Regions from separate parts of the Pseudomonas sp. 25 R 14 genome, predicted to be linked through region 3. Evidence: riboswitches for the same ligand, from Rfam matches in the RefSeq annotation. Region 3 holds a riboswitch; each other region holds the start of a gene.

Region 1 (7,859 bases), on a different contig from region 3:
CTCAGGGTCTGGCGCAAAAAGCGCAGCCACCGCAGCCGGGTTCGACGGGAAATAAAAGTGCACATAGGAGGCCGTCATCCGCCCCTGGCGATACACCGCCTCGGCACCGCGCCCGCCATTGGGGCTCAGGCCACGGGCAATCGGCTGCCATTGCGTGCTGGTCAGGGAATGATGATAGGTGTGGCCGCGCAGCACGCCTTCCGGCAATTCGACTGTTTGCAGGGCCAGGGCCGCCAGGCGTTTCTGCATGACTGCATCGCCCTGGAGCAACCCCAGCAGTTCAGCGCGGCACCCCTCGACATCGGTCAATGAGTCGAGCAGATAGAGCATGCCGCCGCATTCGGCCAGCAACGGCTTGCCGGCGGCGTGATGGGCACGGATCGCCTGCAACATCGCGGTGTTTTGCGACAACGCCTGGTGATGCAGTTCCGGGTAGCCACCCGGCAGATAGAGGCTGTCGGCGTCGGGTAACGCCTGGTCGTGGATCGGCGAGAAGAAGCGCAACTCAGCGCCCATCGCCCGCAGCACGTCGAGACTGGCACCATAGGTGAACGCGAAGGCTTCATCACGGGCCACGGCAATCCGCACCCCATCCAGCAAAGGTTCGGCCTCGATCAGCTCGGGGGCGGCGAACGCCACCGGTGGTGGCAGCGCTACCTCGCAACTGCTGGCCAGGGCCTCGGCGGCCGCATCCAGGCGCAGATCCAGATCATTCAACTCGCTGGCCTGCACCAGGCCCAGGTGGCGGCTGGGCAGCTCGATACCGGTCTCTCGGGACAACGCACCGTACCAGCGCAGGCCTTCGGTCAGGCTGCCTTCAAGCAATTGCGCGTGGCGCACGGTACCGACGCGGTTGGCCAATACCCCGGCGAACGGCAAGTCCACCTGATAACGCGCCAGCCCCAACGCCAGGGCGCCAAAGGTCTGGGCCATGGCGGTGCCGTCGATCACCGCCAGCACCGGCACACCAAAATGGCGGGCCAGGTCGGCGCTGGACGGCGTGCCGTCGAACAACCCCATCACGCCCTCGATCAGGATCAGGTCCGCCTCCCCCGCCGCTTCCCACAGCAGGCGGCGACTTTCCTGCTCGCCGACCATCCACATGTCCAATTGATAGACCGGCGCGCCGCTGGCGCGCTCATGAATCATCGGGTCGAGAAAGTCCGGGCCGCATTTGAATACCCGGACCTTACGCCCCAGGTTGCGGTGCAAACGGGCCAGGGCGGCGGTGACGGTGGTCTTGCCCTGGCCCGACGCCGGCGCGGCGATCAGGACGGCAGGGCAATGGCGCGGCTGATTCAAAGTTCGATGCCCTTCTGTGCCTTGATCCCGGCCTGGAACGCGTGCTTGAGCATGCCCATTTCGGTGACGGTGTCGGCCATTTCAATCAGTTCCGGCTTGGCGCCACGACCGGTGACCAGCACATGCTGCATCGGTGGGCGGGCTTGCAGGTCGCCCAGGACCTGGTCCAGGTCGAGATAACCATGCTTGAGTGCGATGTTCAGCTCATCCAGCACCACCAGGCCAATGGACGGATCCTGCAACATTTCCCGGGAGACTTTCCAGGCTGCTTCGGCGGCAGCGATATCGCGCTGGCGGTCCTGGGTTTCCCAGGTAAAGCCCTCGCCCATCACATGGAAACGTACCTGCTCGGGGAAACGCCGGAAGAACAGCTCTTCACCGGTGCTGTTACGGCCCTTGATGAACTGCACCACGCCGCATTGCATACCGTGCCCCATGGCACGGGCCAGCATGCCAAACGCCGAACTGCTCTTGCCTTTGCCATTGCCGGTCAATACCAGCAGCAATCCGCATTCATTCGGTGAATTGGCAATGCGCTCATCAATCACCGCTTTTTTGCGCAGCATGCGCGCCAGGTGGCGTTCGTCACGATCAGGGGAATCAGTCATGGCAGCTCTCCGTTGGGGCTGGACAAAAACGGCGGGCAGGAAAAGACAATCTACATGAAGCCAAGCATCGCCCACCGTGATGCTGTTGGATGAATCAGGCCGGTCTCCGGGCTCATGAGTGGTGCCCTGTTGAACAGGGCAGTCCGACGATGCGCCTTCCCATATCGCAGGCGATACAGTGGCAAAAGCAGCGTCTTGACTCATTTACCGTTGCGGGGGCAGCGCCGGGATCGTGGCCGCACTGTAGAAAAGTGCGCGCACTCACCGGCTTCCCTGTTTCACTCGGTCGACGCGCACGCCACAGAGCACCTGAAACAAGCGGCGAAGGTTAGTGGGTTGGGGGTACAGCGTCAATTAAAGCCGGCCACACACTTGAACCATCGCCACGCGCTGTACCTCTATGACTACAGGCATTGAGGAGAAAAACATGCACAAGACCCGACTCGCCCTACTGATCATGGTTGCAGGCGTACTCGCCGCCTGCGGGGAAAGCTCAACCTTGCAGGTCTCGGATGGCACCGGGCCTTCACCGAAACTGCCGGAACCGAACAAAACCCTGATCCCCACCGTCAACATCGCCCCGGCGGTTGGCTGGCCCGCAGGCGCCAAGCCAACCGCCGCAGCCGGCACCCAGGTCGCAGCCTTTGCAGAAGACCTGGATCACCCGCGCTGGCTGTATGTATTGCCCAATGGCGATGTACTGGTCGCCGAGACCAATGCACCGCCCAAGCCGGAGGATGGCAAGGGTATTCGCGGCTGGGTCATGGAGAAGGTCATGGGCCGCGCTGGCGCGGGTGTGCCCAGCCCGAACCGCATCACCCTGCTGCGCGATGCCGACCATGATGGCGTGGCAGAAACCCGCACGGTGTTCCTGGAAAACCTCAACTCGCCGTTTGGCATGACTCTGGTCGGCAACGATTTGTATGTCGCCGATTCGGACAAGCTACTGCGTTTTCCCTATCAACCAGGAGAAACCGCAATCAAGGCCCCAGGCACCAAGGTCGTGGACTTGCCGGGCGGCCCGCTCAACCACCACTGGACAAAAAATGTCATCGCCAGCAAAGACGGGAGCAAGTTGTATGTGAGCGTCGGCTCCAACAGCAACGTCGGCGAAAACGGCCTGGAGGCCGAACAGGGACGCGCCGCCATCTGGGAAGTCGACCGGGCCAGCGGCCAGCAGCGGATCTTCGCCTCCGGCCTGCGCAACCCCAATGGCATGGCCTGGGAGCCGCAAAGCGGCAAGCTGTGGACGGCGGTCAACGAGCGCGATGAAATCGGCAGCGACCTGGTGCCGGACTACATCACCTCGGTCAAGGATGGCGGCTTCTATGGCTGGCCGTTCAGCTACTACGGCCAGCATGTCGATGTGCGGGTCACACCACAGGACCCGGACCTGGTGGCCAAGGCGATTGCGCCAGACTATGCCGTCGGGCCGCATACCGCATCATTGGGCCTGACCTTCGCACAAGGCAACACGCTACCCGCGCAGTTCAGCAACGGCGCGTTCATCGGCCAGCATGGCTCGTGGAATCGCAAACCGCACAGTGGCTACAAGGTGATCTTTGTGCCATTCGAAGGCGGCAAGCCGAAGGGGCAACCGGTGGATGTGCTGACTGGGTTTCTCAACAGTGATGAGAAAGCCATGGGGCGGCCGGTGGGTGTGGTGATCGACCCGCAAGGTGGGTTGCTAGTGGCGGATGATGTGGGGAATAAGGTGTGGCGGGTGTGGGCCGCTAAATAGCAGGCCCCGACAACACCACAAAACCAATGTGGGAGCGGGCTTGCTCGCTCCCACATTTTTTTGATCGATGCAGGTCTTAAGGATTACGCGCCAGATGCTCGGCCGGCAGCACGCGCTTGGCGCTCAAATAGGCATTCTGCCAATAGGCCTTGGACAAGGTATCAAGCTTCACCGTGCCGCCGGTTTGTGGTGCATGGACGAAACGCCCTTCGCCCACATAGATGCCGGCATGGCTGACTTGCGAGCCGCCGCCCGTGGCAAAGAACAGCAGGTCGCCGGTTTGCAGCGCATCTTCACGCACGTCCTGGGCACGCATCACGATCAGCTCGCGAGTGGTGCGCGGCAGCGAGATGCCCGCCGCATCGCGGTAGACAAAACCAATCAGGCCACTGCAATCAAACCCTGAGTCCGGTGTATTGCCGCCCCAGCGATAAGGCGTGCCGACCAGGCCCAGGGCGCGAAACAGCACGTCTTCGGCAACCGGCGAAAAGTTCTGGGTGGTGTAGTTGAACACCGGCTTGGACTTGACGGCCACAGGCGCGGGTGGAGGACGACTTGCGCAGGCACTGAGCAGTGCGGCGCAAACGAGAAGAATTAGGCGGGCCGAGGTCGACATGGGCAGAACAATCCTGATCTGGATGCGGCTTTCGCTGCCGAACGCTGAAAACTAGACCGCGCAAGCAAAGCTTGCGCGGTCAGGTTCGCAACAATATCTCAGGATTCTAGCGCTTATGCGTCAAACTTCAAGTATCACTTTAACTTTACTTGCGAGCGGTAACGCTAGTAGGGGCCATGGCCAGGGCGCGCTTGGCTTCGATGAAGGTTTTGCTCCAGTAGCTGTCGCCCAATTTATCGACCCGTACCCCACCGCTGCGGCGGCTGCTGGAGTGGATGAACTGGTCATCACCCAGGTAGATACCGGCGTGGCTGACACGACCACGGCCATTGGTACTGAAGAAAAGCAGATCGCCAGGCTTGAGGTTGTTCCGTGCGACCAACGGTGCATCCACGTTGATCATTTCGCGAGTGGAACGCGGCAGGTTCATGCCAGCTTCTTCACGAAACAGGTAACCGATAAAGCCACTGCAGTCGAAACCGGCTTCAGAGGTACCGCCGAAACGGTAACGGGTACCGATCAGGGACATGCCGCGTTCGAGGATGCTATCAGCCAGCAAAGGCAGCTGATAAGGCTTGCTATCGGAGAGTTCGGCCAGTTCTTTTTCGGTTGCCACCTCTTCCTCATAAACAGAAGAAGACTGTGTTGCAACGAATTTGGCTTGGTGCTGTTGTTGTGGTTTTTGCTGCTCAGCCACTTGTTGAGGGTGGGTGGCGCAACCAAACAACAGGGTAACGAGTGCGAGAGGCACGAGGGGTGCGAAGCGATTTAGCATGGGCACGACCGTGGCTGATGTGTAAAGAAGCCGAGACTATGCCTTCTATGACATCGATTTGCAAATTCAATCGTGATCTATGTGACTTCTTGTTTGACCTATGTCATCTAAGCCCTTACACCCCATTTAAACCCTTTTGCGTGGCAAAACCGGCCAAAACGCAGGTTTTCTGGCGCCTGTAATTTGCCAGAGGCCCCGATTTCAAAGGGCTGGCTACCAGCCGAGGGTTTCTTTGAGGAAGGGAATGGTCAGCTTGCGCTGGGCCTGCAAGGAGGCCTGGTCGAGTTGTTCGAGCAAGTCGAACAGCGCGCTCATGCTGCGGGTACCACGGGTGAGGATGAAATGCCCGACTTCATCGGTCAAGTGCAAGCCACGGCGCGATGCTCGCAATTGCAAGGCGCGCAATTTGTCTTCGTCGGACAGTGGGCGCATCTGGAAAATCAGCGCCAGGGTCAGCCGCGACTTGAGGTCGGCCAGCTTGACCGGCAACTCCCGAGGCGAGGTTGATGCAGCAATCAGCAGGCGTCGGCCGCTGTCGCGCAGGCGGTTGAACAGATGGAACAGCGCCTCTTCCCAGTCCGCCCGACCGGCAACCGCTTGCAGGTCATCCAGGCACACCAGTTCGTATTGCTCAAGGTTGTCGAGGATACCGATGCCACGGTCCAGCAGTTCGGCCAATGGCAGGTAGACCGCCGGCTCGCCCATCTGCTCAAAGCGCAGGCAGGCAGCCTGCAACAGGTGGGTACGCCCCACGCCGTCCTTGCCCCAGAGGTAGATCAGGCTTTCCGTCCACCCGGCGTCGGCTTCGCAGAGCCGCTCGACATAGCCGAGTGCAGCGGCATTGGCGCCTGGGTAGTAATTGATGAAGGTAGCGTCGTCACGCAGACGCACACCTAGGGGCAGCTGAATCGGTTTCATGCTGACTGAACGGCTCCAATCGAACCGTTAGTGGCCTCTGTGAAAAGTTTGCAAAGTTTATACCCGTGACGCCGGGCGCACAATGCAACAGACCATAAGCAAAATCAAAGGTTTGCGTTAACTCATTGGATTTTTTGGAGATTGTTTGACGCGATGGCCAAATGCCAAGCCCCACAGACAACAAACCCGGCGTTTAGCCGGGTTTGTGTCGAGCCTTACAGCTGGGGGTCATCGGCGCCGGTATAGACGTCCGAATCCTTGTACACATCATGTACATGGCGCACCAACACCATGATCACTGCCGCCACCGGCAATGCCAGCAGGATGCCGGTAAAGCCGAACAGCTCGCCGCCAGCCAGGATCGCAAAGATCACAGCCACCGGATGTAGGCCAATACGGTCACCCACCAACAAAGGCGTCAGCACCATGCCTTCCAGGGCCTGACCGACCATGAATACCGCAACAATCCCCAGCATCGGGTACAAGTCGCCGCCAAACTGGAACAGGCCGGCCACCAGCGCTGCGCCAATACCGATGACGAAGCCCATGTACGGCACAATCGCCGCCAGGCCGGCAATCATGCCGATCAACAGGCCCAGCTCCAGGCCAATCGCCATCAGCCCGCCAGAATAGATAATGCCCAGCGCCACCATCACCAGCAATTGCCCACGGACAAAGGCGCCCAGCACCTCATGGCACTCTTCGGCCAGGGACACGATGCGTTCCTCGCTATCACGGGGCAGCAGGCTGCGGATCTTGGCGATCATGATGTCCCAGTCGCGCAGTAGGTAGAACGCCACCACCGGGATCAGCACGAGGTTGGTCAACCAGCCAATCAACGCCAGGCTCGACGCCGTGGCCTGACTGAGGATCACCCCGACAATATCGGTGGTCTGACCCATATGCTCGCTGATCGCAGCCTTGACCTTGTCGAACTTCCAGAAGCCATCGGCCAGGCCCAGCTTGGACTGCGCCCACGGCATCGCCGTGTGTTGCAGCCAGTCGAGCATCTGCGGCGCCAGTTCGTACAGGCGGATCAGTTGCTTGGCCAGCATCGGCACCAGCACCAACAGCAGCGCCATGACGATCAGGGTAAACAGCGCAAACACCGCCACCACGCCCCAGGTACGCGACAGGCCGGCCTTCTCCAGGCGATCCACTACCGGATCGAACAGATAGGCCAGCAGCAAGGCGACCAGGAACGGCGTCAGGATCGAATGCAGCAGGAACACAAAAACGCACAGCAGGACAATCCCGCCAAGCCACACCCAACGACGCGTATCCGCCATAAACCACTCCATCTTTCAGTTGCTTCTATATAAGGAAGATCATTTACCAACGAAAACGCAGTTGCGGCTCGGGCTCGGCCTGCGGCACGGGCGCAGGTTGTGCGCCTTCGGCCACGGGTTGCTGCACAGGGGGTGGCGCAAGCGCTTCACCCACTGGTACTTCCTGCAAATTCGCCAGGCTCAGTTGGCTGCGCAATTGCTCGCTGCTGCCATTGACCCGATAGACAATTCGGTCGCCATCCACCCGCTGCAACTGCGCACCAAACGGCTCCAGCAGATGGCCGAGGGCCGCGTAGCGCTCCAGGGTCATGCCTTGCACTTGCAGCAACTGCTCGCTGGAAACCCCGGCTTTTACGGCGAAACGCGGCGCAAGACGCTCACTGACCGCCAGCAGAACGGCATCGGCCAAGGCCGCAGTGTCCGCGCCTTGTACGGTGCCGCTCTCGGCCTTGTCGCCCAGCCACAGGCGCCATTTGGCTTGCCATTGGCCCGCCTCCTCACGGGCATGCACCGCCAGCAGCGCGTCGGCGCCGTAACGCTCGGAGGCCGAGCGCAGGGGCGCCGGATCTGCGCTTTCAAGATTAGGCGCGGTGGCAACGATCTGCTCATC
Region 2 (7,859 bases), on a different contig from region 3:
AGGATTCGCATGATCGTACAACTCCTGAGGATGACCGTTGCGTTCATGCTAGAGCCCTCAAGCAACAGGCGATTTACTACTTTGGTACTGGTTTTGCTGTCTATCGTCGCATTCCCAAGGCAGCGCGACTGGCATGTAATGGGCGCATAACTATAAGGATCGAACCTGCCATGCTGCCCGCCCGACTGACTCTGGTTGCCGTGCTGTCGCTGACTCCGCTGCTGGCGGCTGCCCAACCGCCAACCGCGCTGTTTTCCCGCGACGGCTACCGCATCAACCTCTACCGCAGCCCCACCCCAGAACACTTGCCGGGCGCGACCATCGTCGATACCCAGGCCTTGCAAACCCTACTGACACAACAGCCGCGCCCGGTGCTGATCGACGTCTACCGCCGGCAATGGCTGCACGGCCAGTTCATCGAAGACCAGCCCCATGCCAACCTGCCCGGCAGCCACTGGCTGGCCAATACGGGCGATGGTGAGCTGACGCCCGAGTGGCAAAGCTACTTTGCCCGCCACCTGTATGCCTACAGTGGCGGTAACCTGGCGCAACCGTTGGTGTTCTACTGCCGCTCCGATTGCTGGCTGAGTTGGAACGCGGTAAAACGGGCCAATGCCTTGGGTTATACCGCTGTGTATTGGTATCGCGAGGGCCTGGACGCGTGGGAGGCAGCCAAGCTGCCAGTCGCCGCAGCACACCCTGAGCCCTTTGAACTTGCCCACTGAACAATCACAATAAAAAGGTGAACGGCCATGTACAAAATTCTGATTGCCGACGATCACCCGCTGTTTCGCGAAGCGATCCATAACGTCATCAGCGATGGCTTTGCCGGTAGCGAAGTGATGGAAACCGCCGACCTGGACAGCGCCCTGGCCCTGACCCAGGAGCACGACGACCTCGACCTGATCCTGCTGGACCTGAACATGCCCGGCATGCACGGCCTCAATGGCCTGATCAACCTGCGCAACGAAGCGCCGACCATTCCAGTGGTGATTGTCTCGGCCGAGCAGGACAAGCAAATCGTGCTGCAAGCCATTACCTATGGCGCGGTCGGTTTCATCACCAAATCCTCGCCACGGGCGCAGATGACCGAGGCGATCCAGCAGATTCTCAATGGCAACGTCTACCTGCCGCCAGACATCATCCGCACCCAGAAAAACCCCGGCCAGCGGCGCATGCACGACAATCCGGCCTTCGCCCCGGAACTGCTCCAGGCCCTGACACGCAAGCAATTACTGGTACTGGAGCGAATGACCAAGGGCGAGTCGAACAAGCAGATTGCCTACACCCTGGAGATTGCCGAGACGACGGTGAAGGCCCATGTGTCGGCGATCCTGCGCAAACTGAATGTGCACAACCGGGTACAGGCGATTCTCAGCGCCGGGGATATCGATTTTGGCTCCTACCTGCGGCGCTGATTCCCCTGAGCAATGAGCTCAATGTGGGAGCGGGCTTGATGACCGCGCTCCTACAGCAATCAGGGCTTGCGTAGCAAGTAAGTGTCCATGATCCAGCCATTGGCCTGGCGCGCTGTCTTGCGCACGCGTTCGATTTCCTCGGCCACCTCAGCCACCTTGCCGCTGATCAGGATTTCATCCGGCGTGCCCAGGTACGCACCCCAATAGATTTCCAGGTCCTGATCCGCGACGCTGCGGTAAGAGTCCTCGGCATCCAGCATCACCACCAGCGTATCGGCATCACCGACCTGCCCCGCCGCGAGCCGACGCCCGGTGGTGATCTCGATGGAACGGCCGATGCGGTTCAGTGGCACCTTGTGCTGGGCCGCCAAGGCCTGGACGCTGGTGATCCCGGGGATGACCTCGAACTCAAACACACTGCTGCCACTGGCCAGGATCGCCTGCAGGATGCGGATGGTACTGTCGTACAACGCCGGATCGCCCCAGGCCAGAAAGGCCCCTACTTCGCCGTCGGCCATTTGTTCGTTGATCATCCGCTCAAATGTCTGTTGCTTGTCGCGGTTCAGATCCTGCACGGCCGTGGTGTAGTCGATCTCGCCACGCACACGCTCGGGGCAGTCGGCCTCGACAAAGCGGTAGGCATGCCCAGCGTCGATATAGGTCTGGCAGATCTCCCGACGCAGGTCGATCAACTTGTCCTTGCTCTGGCCCTTGTCCATCAGGAAAAACACATCGGTGCGGTTCAGCGCCTTCACCGCCTGCATGGTGATGTAGTCGGGGTTGCCGGCGCCAATGCCGATGATCAGGATCTTTTTCATGAAGGTGTTCTCAGTGCGGGGCCGGGATTTTGCCATGTTCGTGCCGCTCAGGTCTCGCGCGTTTCCAGGCGCAGGCGCCAGACGTTGTTGAAACGCAGTTCGGTGGACGACAGCGGCTCCACGTCGATCAGGTAAAACATGGCGACGGGTGATTGCATTGCATGCAGCAAAGCCGCACGAATCACCGCCGGATGCGTCACCGCCAGCACATGGCCGGGCTGCTCTGCGAGGTTTTGCATCCACTGGCTGACGCGCTCGCACAACTGCACCACTGACTCACCACGATGAGGCGCACTGGCGCTGTCGGTGAGCCAGGTCATCAGTTCGTCGCGGTCGATGTCATTGATGTCCAGACCGCGCCAATGACCTACATCCATGTCGCGCAACCCGTCATCAATCGTTGCGTGCTTGCCGAACAGCGTCGCCGTTTGCCGGGCCCTGGTCTCAGGCCCGCATAACAGGCGTGGCGTTTTTTTAAAGCGCGCGGCCAGCCTCAAGGGCGACGGAGGCGTTTCCAGGGCTTCATCAAGGGCAAAATGCCCAAGCTTTTGCGCACGGGTCATACCATGGCAAATCAGCGTCAATCGGGTGCTCTGCATGAAAATGCGGCTCTGGTGATCAAGCGAAGAAAATATATTACAACGATCTGGCCTCACGGGACCGAACACTAGAGAAGTTGACCAACAGTCGCGGGAATGTTCAGATGCCGTCCTGTTTCAGGTGCCTCATGCCGCCGCGCATGGGGTGAAACGGGAAACCGGTACGCTCGATCGAGCAAGTCCGGTGCTGCCCCCGCAACGGTATACGCGTGAGCTCTTCGACACACCACTGTGGCCAGAACGCCATGGGAAGGTGAAGAGTTCGATACGCGTGAGCCCGGAGACCGGCCTGGAATTTCTGTTTGGCAAAATCCTGCGGTGGGCGGGCATGGGCCGGTATTGGCGTGTGCTCGATGCCTTCTCCTGCGTGCTTCTGCGAAGATACTTTCGGGAAGACTATGATTTTTCAACGTTGCGTCACAGCGGGTCCTAGCCTGCTGCTGGGTTGCCTGTTCAGCCCCCTGCTACTCGCCGACAACCGTGCCCTGGAACTCAAGCCGCAGACCGTTTCCGCGCCGTCGGTGGAATCCACCACCGTGGCCGACATGGCCCAGTACGGCAGCAAGGTCGAGATTGTCACCCGCGAGCAGATCGAACGCGCCGGCCCCAGCGCGGATATCACGCGGGCGATGCAGATGTTCATCCCCGGTTTCTACGTCGCCCCGAAAAACGGCCCGTTCGACTACGGCACCTACTCCCTGCTGGGCGGGCGCAATGACGACACCCTGATCCTGCTTGACGGCGTACGCCTGAACAACCGCCTGTACGGAGGCCTGTACCTGGATACCTTGCCGGCCAACGCCGTGGAGCGCATCGAAGTGCTCAAGGGTGGCCAGAGCCTGTTGTTCGGCACCCAGGCCGTGGCGGGGGTCATCAACATCGTCACACGCAGCCCGCAAACCCGTGACGTATCCGGCGAGACCAACCTGGGCGTCGATACCTTTGGCGGCACCACCGGCGATGCCCGGGCCGAGCGGATTTTCAGCAATGGCCTGGGCGACCTGGGCCTGCTGGCCTACGTCAGCCATAACGTGTCCGAGGGCTACCAGCCGTTTCGCAACCGCGACATGAGCAACGTCACCGACAAGAAACGTTCCTACGAAGTCACCACCCTCGGCGCCAAGGCCATCCAGTCCTTGGGCGATGACTCGCGCCTGGAGCTGTTTTACCAGTACACCGACGCCAACCTGGACTTCGCCGGCGCCACCAACAACCGCAAGACCACCAACGACCGCGTGCAGCAGATTGCCACGGCGACCTTCGAACAACGCCTCAACGAGCGGTTGAGCTACTTCGTCAAGGGCCATATCAACGATTGGGACACCCGCTACTCACGGGTCAACAACACCGCCGACGGCGGCACCCTGGTGCGCAATCACGATGACTACTGGGGCTTCACTGACTGGGGCGTGCAGGCCGAAGGCAAGGCCGAGCTTGAGGGCGGCCATGTGCTGGTGTTCGGCTCTGACAACCAGTGGTTCAAGGGCCAGGACGACGTGATGGTCATCGACAACAACAAGGCCGAGGCCCACGCCTTGTACACCCAGTTGCGCCCGCAGATAGACGCCCTGCCCGACTGGCACCCGAGCATTGGCGTGCGCCACGAAGCCATGAGCGGCGGTGACAGTGCCACCGTTGGCATGCTCACCTCGCTCTATGACCTCAATGCCAACTGGGCCTTGCGCGGCCAGTACGGCACGGCGTACAAGCTGCCGAACGCCGAGCAACTGTTCGTCAACGAGCCCGGCGACGAGATCGGCAACCGTAACCTCAAGCCGGAAAAAAGCCGCAACGCCGAGCTGGGCCTGGACTACAAGGGCCTGCTGGCCGATCGCGACTTCAGCGCCAGCGTGACCCTGTTCAAGCGCAAGATCACCCACCTGATCACCGTCGACGATGCCCAGTGGGTCAACGGCCAGGGGCAGATCCAGATGCGCGGTTTCGAGGTCGACGCCAAGCTGGCGCTCAACGAGCAATGGAACCTGCAAGCGGACATGACCCGCAACCTCACCGAGTCCCGTGCCGGCGTGACCATCAATGATGTGCCGAGCTTCTTCGCCCGTTCACGTGTGGGCTTTGAGTCGCAGAATCGCCTATGGGGCGCCGGCGCGGCTATCCGCTACATCCACGATGTGATCAGTTCGAAAAAAGTCGAGTACGGCCACTACTCGGTGGTGGATGCCGATGCCTACCGCTACCTCGACAACGCCCATCAACACCGGGTGAGCCTGCTGGTGGAAAACCTGTTCGACCGTGACTACGTCACCAGTCGCTCCAGTAACGTCGACAACCTGGGCCGACCGTTCACTTCTGAGGTGCGTTATACGTATCGCTTCTGATGACTGAGATCACGCAAATCGACGGGGTGGACACGCACCCCGACTGGTCCTGTATCCCCGATCATGCCCGCCATGTGCTGCTGTGTACCGGCCCGCGCTGCACCCAGCGCGGCGCCTTGCAGCTGTGGAAGACCTTGCGCCGGCGCCTGTTGGAACACCAGCGCATTGAAGTACCCGGCGGTGTACTGCTCACACGTACCCATTGCCAGTTCCCCTGCAACCTGGGGCCAGTGCTCACGGTCTACCCGGAGCGCTGCTGGTATGGGGTGCACAGCAAGGCCGATGCCGTGCGCCTGGTGGATGTACACCTGGTCGGCGGCGAAGTGCTTGAAGAATTGCTGATCCGGGAGCGCCCATGAAACGCCTGGGAGGATTTGCCATCGCCCTGTTGTGGAGTGCATCGGTCCTGGCTGACGGCTACCGCAATTGCCAGCAGGATTGGCGCCTGCCCCACGCGCCGCCGTCGCGGATTGTCGCCCTCAACCAACACGCCGCCGACATGCTGCTGGCCCTGGGCGCCGGCCCGACACTGGTGGGCGTGGCGTACCTGGATGACAACGGTGCCGCGCATCAGTTGGGTCAGTATTTGGGTGTGCCGGTGATTGCGCCGCGCTACCCGGCCAGCGAGGTGCTGTATGGGCAACGGCCGGATCTGGTGGTGGGAGGATTTGCCACGGCCTTTGGCAACGGCATCACCTCGCGTACCGGGCTGGCCGGCAACGGGGTGGGCTCCTATCTACTGGAGTCGGCCTGTGCCGGGCATTCCCTGGACTTCTTCGGCCACATTCGCAATGACCTGCTGACGTTGGGCAACCTGCTGCATAAACCGCAGCGGGCCCGCGACCTGATTGACGCGCTGGACGCCGACCTCGCCCGCGCTCAGGCACTCGCCAGGCCGGAAAAACCCTTGTCGGTGTTTTACCTCGACAGTGAAGTCAACGGCCTCGACAGCGAAGGAGGACAAGGCTTTGTCACCGCCCTGCTGGCCGCCGCCGGGGCACGTAACCTGTTTGCCGGGGTCAATCAATACCGGGTCACGGTCAGCAGTGAAACCCTGCTGATAAGCGACCCGGACGTGATCCTGCTGGCCGATGCCGTGTGGTCCCCGGCCAGCCGCAAACGCCAGTTGCTGACCCGTGACCCGGTGCTGTCGCGCCTGCGAGCGGTGCGGGAAAACCGCATGATCGATATCCCGTTTACGCACCTGGTGCCCAACGTCGGCAGTGCCCAGGTGGTGCTGGACCTGGCGCGCGAACTCAACGCCCTGTAGGGGCGGGCTTGCTCGCGAAAAACTTACAGGCGCCGCATTCATTCAGTAAGCACGCGTTATCGTTGACGTTCTTCGCGGGCAAGCCCGCTCCTACAGGAGGTCAGGCCATTCATGACTTCTGGTCAAGAGTCATTTGAAGATTCTTGGGTGTTTCTCCTGGTGTTCCCGGCCGATACTCAAGGCCATTGTCCACGCCATAACTGGAGTCACTTATGTCTATTCCCGCATTCGGCCTTGGCACTTTCCGCCTGCAAGGCCAGGTGGTCATCGATTCCGTCAGCACCGGCCTCGACCTCGGCTACCGGGTCATCGATACCGCACAGATCTACGAGAACGAAGCGGATGTCGGCCAAGCCATCGCCGACAGCGGCATCCCCCGCGACGAGCTGTTCATCACCAGCAAGATCTGGATCGCCAATTTTGCCCAAGGCCAGTTGATCCCCAGCCTCAGGGAAAGCCTGCGCAAGCTCAAGACCGACTACCTGGACCTGACCCTGATTCACTGGCCCTCCCCGGAAAACCAGGTGCCCGTCGCCGAGTTCATGGGGCAGTTGCTCGAAGCCAAGCACCTGGGCCTGACCCGCCAGATCGGCATCTCCAACTTCACCGTCGCACTGATGAAAGAGGCCATCGCCGCCGTCGGTGCCGAGCACATCGCCACCCACCAGATCGAGCTGCACCCGTACCTGCAAAACCGTACTGTGGTGGATTTCGCCACGCGCCACGGTATCCACATTACGTCCTATATGACCCTGGCCTACGGTGAAGTGCTGAAAGACCCGGTGATCCAGGCGATTGCCGAACGCAACCACGCCACACCGGCACAGGTGGCCCTGGCCTGGGCGATGCAGTTGGGGTATGCGGTGATTCCGTCCTCGACCCAACGCGCCAACCTGCACAGCAACCTCAAGGCCGTGCAACTGACCTTGAGCGAAGCCGATATGGCGCAAATCGCCGGCCTGGAGCGTGGTCATCGCCTGACCAGCCCCAAGGGTATTGCGCCGCAGTGGGACTGAGCTAAACCGCCGGGCTGCGCGCCAGCTCCCGCAGCCAGGGCAAGACCCGCAAGCCGCTGGCCGGTGACGGCGGGTCGATGATGTCCATGAAGTGCTCCAGGGTGACGCTGTCTGGCGATCCCGGCAAGCGCACCAGGACCAGAGGCGCAGGGGATACTGGCGCGCCCAGGTCCTGGTCGTCATATACCAGCACATGTCGCACCTGCGGATGTTGTTTCTGGAACGCCAGCGCTCCCCCCGTGCTGGCGAACAGGCCGGAATGGATAATCAACACGTCGAATGGCTCGGCGGGAATAGCGGTCAGGATCAGCACTTCATCGAAGGTCTGCACCGGGACGATCCGATAGTAGCCCAACTGATTGAGCATTTTTTCGATATGCAACCGTTGCAGGTGCTGTT
Region 3 (7,859 bases):
CCCGACTGTTTTATGACGCCTTTGGCAAGACGGCCTGGCAGCGCCAGGGGTTTGGCTCGGTGCTGGACGCCCAGGGCACCCAGGCCGGGCTGATGGCGCGCATGTTGGAATTGGGCCATAAAACGCCGCTGGCGCCCAATGCCAAGCTGCCTGATGAGATCGTGTTGGGCCTGAACCGCGAGAACATGTGCCCGTTACCCGGTGAGTTCGAGGCCTACGCTGGCGCGCACCCCAAAGAAGGCATGCCGCTGGCCGTCACCGGCCTGACCGACCAGCAGTACCAGACCCTGCAACGCTGGCTGGCGTCCGGCGCGCCAATTGACGAGCAAGGCCTGGCGCCCAGCGCCCAGGAAGCCTTACAGGTACAGCAATGGGAAAACCTGCTGAACCAGCCCGGCGCGCGGGAAAGCCTGGTGGCGCGCTGGCTGTACGAGCATCTGTTCCTGGCCCATATCTATTTTGAAGGCGGCGAGCCGGGGCATTATTTCCAGTGGGTACGCTCGCGTACGCCCAGTGGCCAGCCGATCGACCTGATCAATACCCGGCGTCCCAATGACGATCCGGGCACCCAGGTGTACTACCGCTTGTGGCCGGTACAAGGGGTGATCGTGCACAAGACCCACATCACCTATCCGTTCAGCGCGGCGAAGATGGCGCGGATCAAGTCGCTGTTCTACAGCGGCGACTGGCAAGCCGTGGCATTACCGGGCTATGGGCCTGGCCGCCGGGCCAACCCGTTCGAAACCTTCGAGGCAATCCCGGCCAAGGCGCGCTACCAGTTCATGCTGGATAACGCCGAATACTTCGTGCGCACCTTTATCCGTGGGCCGGTGTGCCGGGGGCAGATTGCCACGGACGTGATCCGCGACAACTTCTGGACCCTGTTCCAGGATCCGGACCACGACTTGTACATCACCGATGCCCGTTATCGCGGCCAGGCCACGCCGTTGCTGGCGATGCCGGGGCAGAACGATGACGTGGGCAGCGTGCTGGGCCTGTGGCTGGCCTACCGCGACAAACGCAATGAGTACGAGGCCCTGCGCCGCGACAACTACGCCGACTTGCCGGCGCCGGGCTGGTCGAGCCTGTGGGAGGGCAATGACAACGCGCTGCTGAGCATTTTCCGCCACTTCGACAGTGCCTCGGTGACCAAGGGCCTGATTGGCGAAGTGCCGCAGACTATGTGGCTATTCGACTACCCACTGCTGGAGCGCACCTATTACCAGTTGGCGGTCAATTTCGATGTGTTTGGCAATGTCTCGCACCAGGCCCAGACGCGCCTGTATTTCGACCTGATCCGCAATGGCGCCGAGCAGAACTTCCTGCGCCTGATGCCTGCGGACTCACGGGATGGTTTCCTTGATGACTGGTACCAGAACAGCGGCAAGGTCAAGCTGTGGCTGGACTATGAAGCCATCGACAACGACAAGCCCACGGGCCTGAAGCTGGATGCACAGGACCCGAAGCGTGACTTTGCCAACCAGTTGCTTGCCCGTTATGGCCATTTGAATGCCAGCCCGGATCCGATCAATCGCTGCATAAGCGCCTATTGCTCACGTCCCGGTATCGACCCGCAACTGCGCGACGCCGAACAGACCCTCAGTCGCCTGACCTCAAGGCCGGCGGCCGGGCTCAAGGTGATCGAGCAATTGCCCGAAGCCACCCTGCTGCGCATCCAGACCCGCAGCGGCAAACGCGAGGTCTACAGCCTGCTGCGCAACCGCGCCCACAGTAACGTGGCATTCATGTTGGGCGAGGCTTATCGCTATCAGCCGGGCCTGGATACCCTGACGATCTACCCAGGCGTGCTCAGCAGCTACCCCAACTTCATCTTCAACGTGCCGGCCGAGGATGTACCGGAGTTCGTCGAAGACATGGAGTTGGCCAGGGACGCCAAGCGTTTTGAGCGGATTGTCGAGCGCTGGGGCATCCGCCGCAGTCACCCGCAGTTCTGGGAGTACTTCCACGATTTGTCGCAGTACCTGCACGAAACCACGCCGGTGGAAGAGGGTGTGCTGGACATGAATCGCTACGAGAACCTGTAGATGCGGATTTGCCTGACAAAAATACTAGGACTTTGTACCGCGCAGGCGATTGGCGTAAACTGCCAGCAAGCCTGTGAGGAGTTCCCATGACTGCCATAACCATTACCGACGCCGCCCACGATTACCTGGCTGATCTGCTGTCCAAGCAGAACACCCCGGGTATCGGCATCCGCGTCTTCATTACCCAGCCTGGCACCCAGTACGCAGAGACGTGCATTGCCTACTGCAAGCCGGGGGAAGAAAAGCCTGAAGACACCGCCCTGGGGCTCAAGAGCTTCACCGCGTACATCGACGCCTTCAGCGAAGCCTTCCTTGACGATGCCGTGGTCGACTACGCCACTGACCGCATGGGTGGCCAATTGACCATCAAGGCCCCTAACGCCAAGGTGCCGAACGTCAATGCCGACAGCCCGGTCAATGAGCGCATCAACTATTACCTGCAAACCGAAATCAACCCGGGCCTGGCCAGCCATGGCGGCCAGGTCAGCCTGATCGACGTGGTGGATGACGGCATCGCCGTGCTCAAGTTCGGTGGTGGCTGCCAGGGCTGCGGCCAGGCTGACGTGACCTTGCGCGAAGGTATCGAGCGCACGTTGCTGGAGCGGATCCCCGAGCTCAAGGGTGTACGTGACGTGACCGACCACACGCAGAAAGAAAACGCCTACTACTAAGGTGTTCGCTGCAAACAAAAAACGGCGCCCGTGAGCGCCGTTTTTTTATGCCAATAAATCATTGCCTTACACAACCTTTCTAACAAAGAAGATCAACTGTGGGAGCGGGCTTGCGTAGTATCAGGGCCGGTAGAGGTGGGCGTGACTTGCGCGATACAGCGAGGATTCGCTGAAGTGATCACTGGCCAACACCCGGCCCACCACGATCAGCGCCGTGCGCCTGAAACCCTTCGCCGCGACCTTTTCGACAATATCCGCCAAGGTGCCAATGGCCCAATCCTGATCCGGCCACGTCGCGCGATGCACCACGGCAATCGGGCAATCCGCGCCATAGTGCGGCAGCAGTTCGGCGACGATTCTCTCCAGATGATTGACCCCCAGGTGCACCGCCATGGTCGTGCCATGGCTGGCCAGGCTGGCGAAGGCTTCACCGGCCGGCATCGTGGTTTTGTCCGCATAACGGGTCAGGATTACGCTTTGGGCGATATCCGGCAGGGTCAGTTCAGTTTCCAGCAGCGCGGCACAGGCTGCCACCGCCGTGACCCCGGGAATGATCTGGAAGGGGATCCCCAGCTCGCGCAAATGGCGGATTTGTTCGCCAATCGCCCCATACAGGCTCGGATCACCGGAATGTACCCGCGCCACGTCCTGGCCTTTCTCATGGGCGACCTTGATCAAGCCAATGATCTGCTCCAGGTTCAGTTCGGCGCTGTTGACCACCTGTTCGGCCCGATGCCCTTCGAGTACGGCAGCCGGCACCAGTGAGCCTGCGTAGAGGATCACCGGGCAACTGCGGATCAGGCGCTGGCCCTTGACGGTGATCAGTTCCGGGTCGCCGGGACCAGCGCCGATGAAGAAAACAGTCATGGAAAAATCCTGTGCAAAAGCGGGCGAGCATGAGTACGGCTCATGATCGAGAGGGGCAATTATCGGACTTTAGCCGGCGCAGGCCAATGCAAACGTGGCCCTGGCGGCTTTTTTGCGGGTGATCAGCAGTCGGGCAGGGGCGTTGGCGAGCTGTTCTGCCAATGCCAAAGCGGCACTTTCGGCGATGCCGTAGCACCCTGTATGGGCGAAAACCACAGCCGACCTGTGGCTCAATCGCCCTTCGTAAGGCAGCAGTTGTTGTGCATCAAAGCACTGCAATGGCAGATTCAAGGCGTTGGCCAGGGCGATCATGCCCGGTTCATCACGCTTGTGGGCAATACTTGCCAATGCGTTTATCTGGCCGGGGTCGATACCGGCCTCGGCCAGAGCGCTGTTGAACAGTTCCAGCAAGGCCTCAACCTCACAGCCACGCTGACAACCCAGGCCGACAGTCAGAATCATGCCGCGTATTGATCGTCACGATTGCGGCGAAACAACCAGGCGCTGATCAGCCCCAAAGCCAGCCAGAACGCGACGTTGGTCAGCTGCGAGGCGATCTTGAATTGGGCTTCCAATGCTTCGGGGGCGAGCATCGAGTGAACTTCCGGCTGTGGCGCACCCATGACATGGGGCACCGCCAGGATCGCCACGCCAAGGATTTTCAGCAGCCAGTTGCGGCCAAACACAATCAACGCAATGCCAGCGGCGGTAGACGCTGCCGTGCCGATCCACCAGATCTGCCGTTGCGCCAGGTCAGCCGCCGCAGTGCCCGGCAGCTCAGGCGGCAAACCGAGGGTGGGAGCCAGAACAAAGGTCGCATAGCCGGCCAGGCCCCAGAGCAAGCCCTGGGCGGTGCGCGTCGGGGCGCGCAGGGTGTACAGGCCGGCCAGCATCAGCGCAAAACCGACGGCGACCACCAGGTTGCCGCCGGTGGTGGACAGCACGCGTTGCCAGCCATTTTCAGGCTCCCACGCTTCGGCGTCGTGGCTATGGGCCGCAGCGCCTGCGGCATGCTCATGCACTTCGGTCGCAGCCGGGGCGTTTTCGAAGGTCTCGGCCTGCAGAATCAGCGGAGCTACCCAGAAACTTTGCAGCAGAGTCAGCAACAGGGCGGCCAGCAGGCCGGTGAACCCTGCGGTTTGCGCAATACGCTTGATCATGGCGGCAGGTCTCAATGGCACGGGAAGGCGGCGCTGTGGCGCGTATCGTGGGCGGCGTTGTGCACGGCCTCGATATGGGAGAACCCGGCGAAATACACCAGGCACGCACCGAGGATCGACGCGCCGATGGCGGCGGTCAGGCGTTGGCTCAAAGTGGCGCTGGTGCTGGCGGTATGTGAGGTGCTGCTGATGATCGACATGGCACGTCCCTTTCGAGTGGCAGGGTGATACGAGCGCATGAAAACCCCGCGAGCCGGGCACGCAGGGTTCTGAACAGCGCCCGCCCACCGCGGGTTTGTTATCTGATTGTTCGGGCCGGTCTCCGGGCTTGCGAGGGGCTCTGGGCCTGAAAGCATCACCTTCCCATGCCGGGGCACAGTGGATCTGACGCTTCGCTCGCTTACCGTTGCGGGGGCAGCACCGGACTGTCATGCAGGCATGAGTCACCGGTTTCCCGTTTCACCCTGTGAAGGGCACCTGAAACAAGATGTGTAGGAGAGCATGGGCGCGGGACGGCCGTCAATCTGTACCTGTGGCGAGAAGGTCAGGCTTGAGCGACCGCTTTTCAATTGACCGGTCCTCATGCACTGCGTAGCCTTGCACGTTCGAGGTTCTTCGGCCCCGGTCGAAGCTAAGAAGGGAACGCGGTCCAAGCCGCGGCTGCCCCCGCAACTGTAAAGGGTTTATCTGACTGCCACGCCACTGCCTGAACCCGGCGGGAAGGCGCAGCCAGCGCCAGCCACCAGGCTGGCAAGCCCCAAGCCAGGAGACCTGCCTCGCAACCGATTTTCCATTTCAACCGGGCGGGGTGATCCGGTGACGAATCCAGCGCCTGCGCGCCGCCGCAGGGCCAGTCGTCCCGTATGCCCGCCCCAAAGGGCATCCGATGAAAACACTGGCCAAACTCCCCGTCACTATCGTCACCGGCTTTCTCGGCTCGGGCAAAACCACCTTGCTGCGCCATATGCTGGATAACGCCCAGGGCCGCCGCATTGCCGTGATCGTCAACGAGTTCGGTGAGCTGGGCATCGACGGCGAGATCCTCAAGCAGTGCTCCATCGGTTGCACGGAAGAAGAAGCCAACGGCCGTGTGTATGAGCTGGCTAACGGCTGCCTATGCTGCACCGTGCAGGAAGAGTTCTTCCCGGTGATGCGTGAACTGGTCGCGCGCCGTGGCGACCTTGACCATATCCTGATCGAAACCTCCGGCCTAGCCCTGCCAAAACCGCTGGTCCAGGCCTTCCAATGGCCGGAAATTCGCAGCGCCTGCACCGTAGACGCCGTGATTACCGTGGTCGACAGCCCGGCCGTGGCCGCCGGCACCTTCGCTGCATTCCCGGATCAGGTCGACGCCCAGCGTAAACTGGATCCCAATCTGGACCACGAATCACCGCTGCACGAACTGTTTGCCGACCAACTGGCCAGCGCCGACTTGGTGATCCTCAACAAAACCGACCTGATCAGCGCCGAAGACCTGGCCCGGGTACGCCTGGAAGTCGCCGAAGAACTGCCGCCAGCGGTGAAGATCGTCGAAGCCAGCAGCGGCCGCCTGCCCCTGGACGTATTGATTGGCCTGGGCGCCGGTTCCGAGGAACATATCGATGGGCGCCACAGTCATCACGATCATCACCACGAAGGTGAAGACGATCACGATCACGATGCTTTTGACTCCATCTCCATCGACCTGCCACAGGCTGACGAAGCGTTGCTGCTCGATGCCTTGACCCAGTTGGTGGTGCAACACGGCATCCTGCGTGTCAAAGGTTTTGCGGCGATCCCGAACAAGCCGATGCGCCTGCTGATCCAGGGCGTGGGCACGCGTTTCGACAAGCACTTCGACCGCGCCTGGAGCGCCGACGAAGCACGCATCACGCGCCTGGTGCTGATCGGCCAGGATCTGGATGCGGCTGGCCTCGAAGCGCAACTGCGCGTTGCGCTCAGCGTTTAACCCATGCATCTGCTCAGGACCCAGCCCGGTGGTTTCATCAGCGATGACAACATCGCCGACCTTGGACAAACCCCCGCCGAGCTGGTGATCCTGTGCAGCGGTGATTCCAGCCTGGCGCTGCTGGCCGAAGCGGCGCAGCAACTGCCCGCCGACTACCCGAGCCTGCGCCTGGCCAACCCGATGCAGGTGCAGAACCACGCCTCGGTGGACCTGTACGTCGACCAAGTGCTGCGCCACGCCAAGGTCATCCTGATTTCCCTGCACGGCGGCATCGGATATTGGCGTTACGGTATCCAGCGCCTGGTGGAGCTGGCCGGGCAAGGCGTGCAGTTGATTCTGGTACCGGGGGACGACCGCCCCGATCCTGAACTCAGCAGCTTGAGTAGCGTCTGCGCCGCAGAACGCGACCGCCTGTGGCACTTTCTGCGCCAGGGCGGGCTGGGTAATGCGCTGGATTTCTATCGCTGCCTGGCCAGTCGCTACTTGGGCCGTGATTACCCGTGGGCCGAGCCGCAAACCCTGCCGCGCACGGCGATTTATCACCCGCACCAGGCCAATGCCCGCCTGAATCACTGGCAGGCAGACTGGAACGCCGAATGGCCGGTGGCGGCGGTGCTGTTCTACCGTTCGCACTTGCAGGCGGCCAATACTGGTTTTATTGATGTTTTCTGCCAGCGCTTGCAGGCGGCGGGTCTTAACCCGCTGCCGATGGCGGTGGCCAGTTTGAAAGAGCCCGGCTGCCTGGCGGTGGTCGAGGATCTGCTGGATGAGGTTCAGGCGGCGGTGATTCTCAACACCACCGGCTTTGCCCAATCCAGCCCCGAAGCCCCCCATTTGCGACCGTTTCGCCGCAATATCCCGGTGATCCAGGCGATCTGCGCCCAGGACAACCAACCCGGCTGGGAAGCCAGCGAACAGGGCCTGGGGCCCCGCGACCTGGCGATGCACATCGCCTTGCCAGAACTGGACGGGCGCATCATCAGCCGTCCGATCAGCTTCAAGGATTTGGCCTGGCGCAGCGAACGCAGTCAGTCGGACGTGGTGTGCTACCGCGCGGCGCCCGAGCGCATGGACTTCGTGGCCGAGCTGGCAGGGCGCTGGGTCGAGCTGGCACGGGTGCCGAATGCAGATAAACGTATCGCACTGATTCTCGCCAATTACCCGACCC

The links. A riboswitch is a leader RNA that binds a small molecule or an ion and turns the genes downstream of it on or off. The one in region 3 is predicted to bind cobalamin.
Region 1: it holds a riboswitch for cobalamin, as region 3 does, so the genes downstream of both, cobO (cob(I)yrinic acid a,c-diamide adenosyltransferase) here and BFQ03_RS10820 (CbtB domain-containing protein) in region 3, are expected to answer to the same signal.
Region 2: it holds a riboswitch for cobalamin, as region 3 does, so the genes downstream of both, BFQ03_RS27555 (TonB-dependent receptor plug domain-containing protein) here and BFQ03_RS10820 (CbtB domain-containing protein) in region 3, are expected to answer to the same signal.

Annotation. Positions count from the first base shown of each region.
Region 1 is NZ_CVTS01000063.1:53,256-61,114, forward strand. Features, by position in the region: gene BFQ03_RS22695 (cobyrinic acid a,c-diamide synthase CobB) at 1-1,302, opposite strand, end outside; gene cobO (cob(I)yrinic acid a,c-diamide adenosyltransferase) at 1,299-1,910, opposite strand; cobalamin riboswitch at 1,990-2,238, opposite strand; gene BFQ03_RS22705 (PQQ-dependent sugar dehydrogenase) at 2,338-3,651, shown strand; gene BFQ03_RS22710 (C40 family peptidase) at 3,728-4,267, opposite strand; gene BFQ03_RS22715 (C40 family peptidase) at 4,413-5,042, opposite strand; gene hda (DnaA regulatory inactivator Hda) at 5,256-5,960, opposite strand; gene BFQ03_RS22725 (AI-2E family transporter) at 6,176-7,249, opposite strand; gene BFQ03_RS22730 (DUF2066 domain-containing protein) at 7,293-7,859, opposite strand, start outside.
Region 2 is NZ_CVTS01000068.1:243,575-251,433, forward strand. Features, by position in the region: gene BFQ03_RS27535 (PQQ-dependent catabolism-associated CXXCW motif protein) at 171-725, shown strand; gene BFQ03_RS27540 (response regulator transcription factor) at 753-1,418, shown strand; gene cobF (precorrin-6A synthase (deacetylating)) at 1,478-2,236, opposite strand; gene BFQ03_RS27550 (histidine phosphatase family protein) at 2,284-2,835, opposite strand; cobalamin riboswitch at 2,938-3,143, shown strand; gene BFQ03_RS27555 (TonB-dependent receptor plug domain-containing protein) at 3,234-5,174, shown strand; gene BFQ03_RS27560 ((2Fe-2S) ferredoxin domain-containing protein) at 5,174-5,533, shown strand; gene BFQ03_RS27565 (ABC transporter substrate-binding protein) at 5,530-6,444, shown strand; gene dkgB (2,5-didehydrogluconate reductase DkgB) at 6,657-7,460, shown strand; gene BFQ03_RS27575 (ANTAR domain-containing protein) at 7,462-7,859, opposite strand, start outside.
Region 3 is NZ_CVTS01000038.1:205,130-212,988, reverse strand. Features, by position in the region: gene BFQ03_RS10845 (fatty acid cis/trans isomerase) at 1-2,045, shown strand, start outside; gene nfuA (Fe-S biogenesis protein NfuA) at 2,132-2,716, shown strand; gene cobM (precorrin-4 C(11)-methyltransferase) at 2,837-3,583, opposite strand; gene BFQ03_RS10830 (cobalamin biosynthesis protein) at 3,653-4,045, opposite strand; gene BFQ03_RS10825 (CbtA family protein) at 4,042-4,743, opposite strand; gene BFQ03_RS10820 (CbtB domain-containing protein) at 4,755-4,943, opposite strand; cobalamin riboswitch at 5,039-5,239, opposite strand; cobalamin riboswitch at 5,335-5,537, shown strand; gene cobW (cobalamin biosynthesis protein CobW) at 5,630-6,691, shown strand; gene cobN (cobaltochelatase subunit CobN) at 6,695-7,859, shown strand, end outside.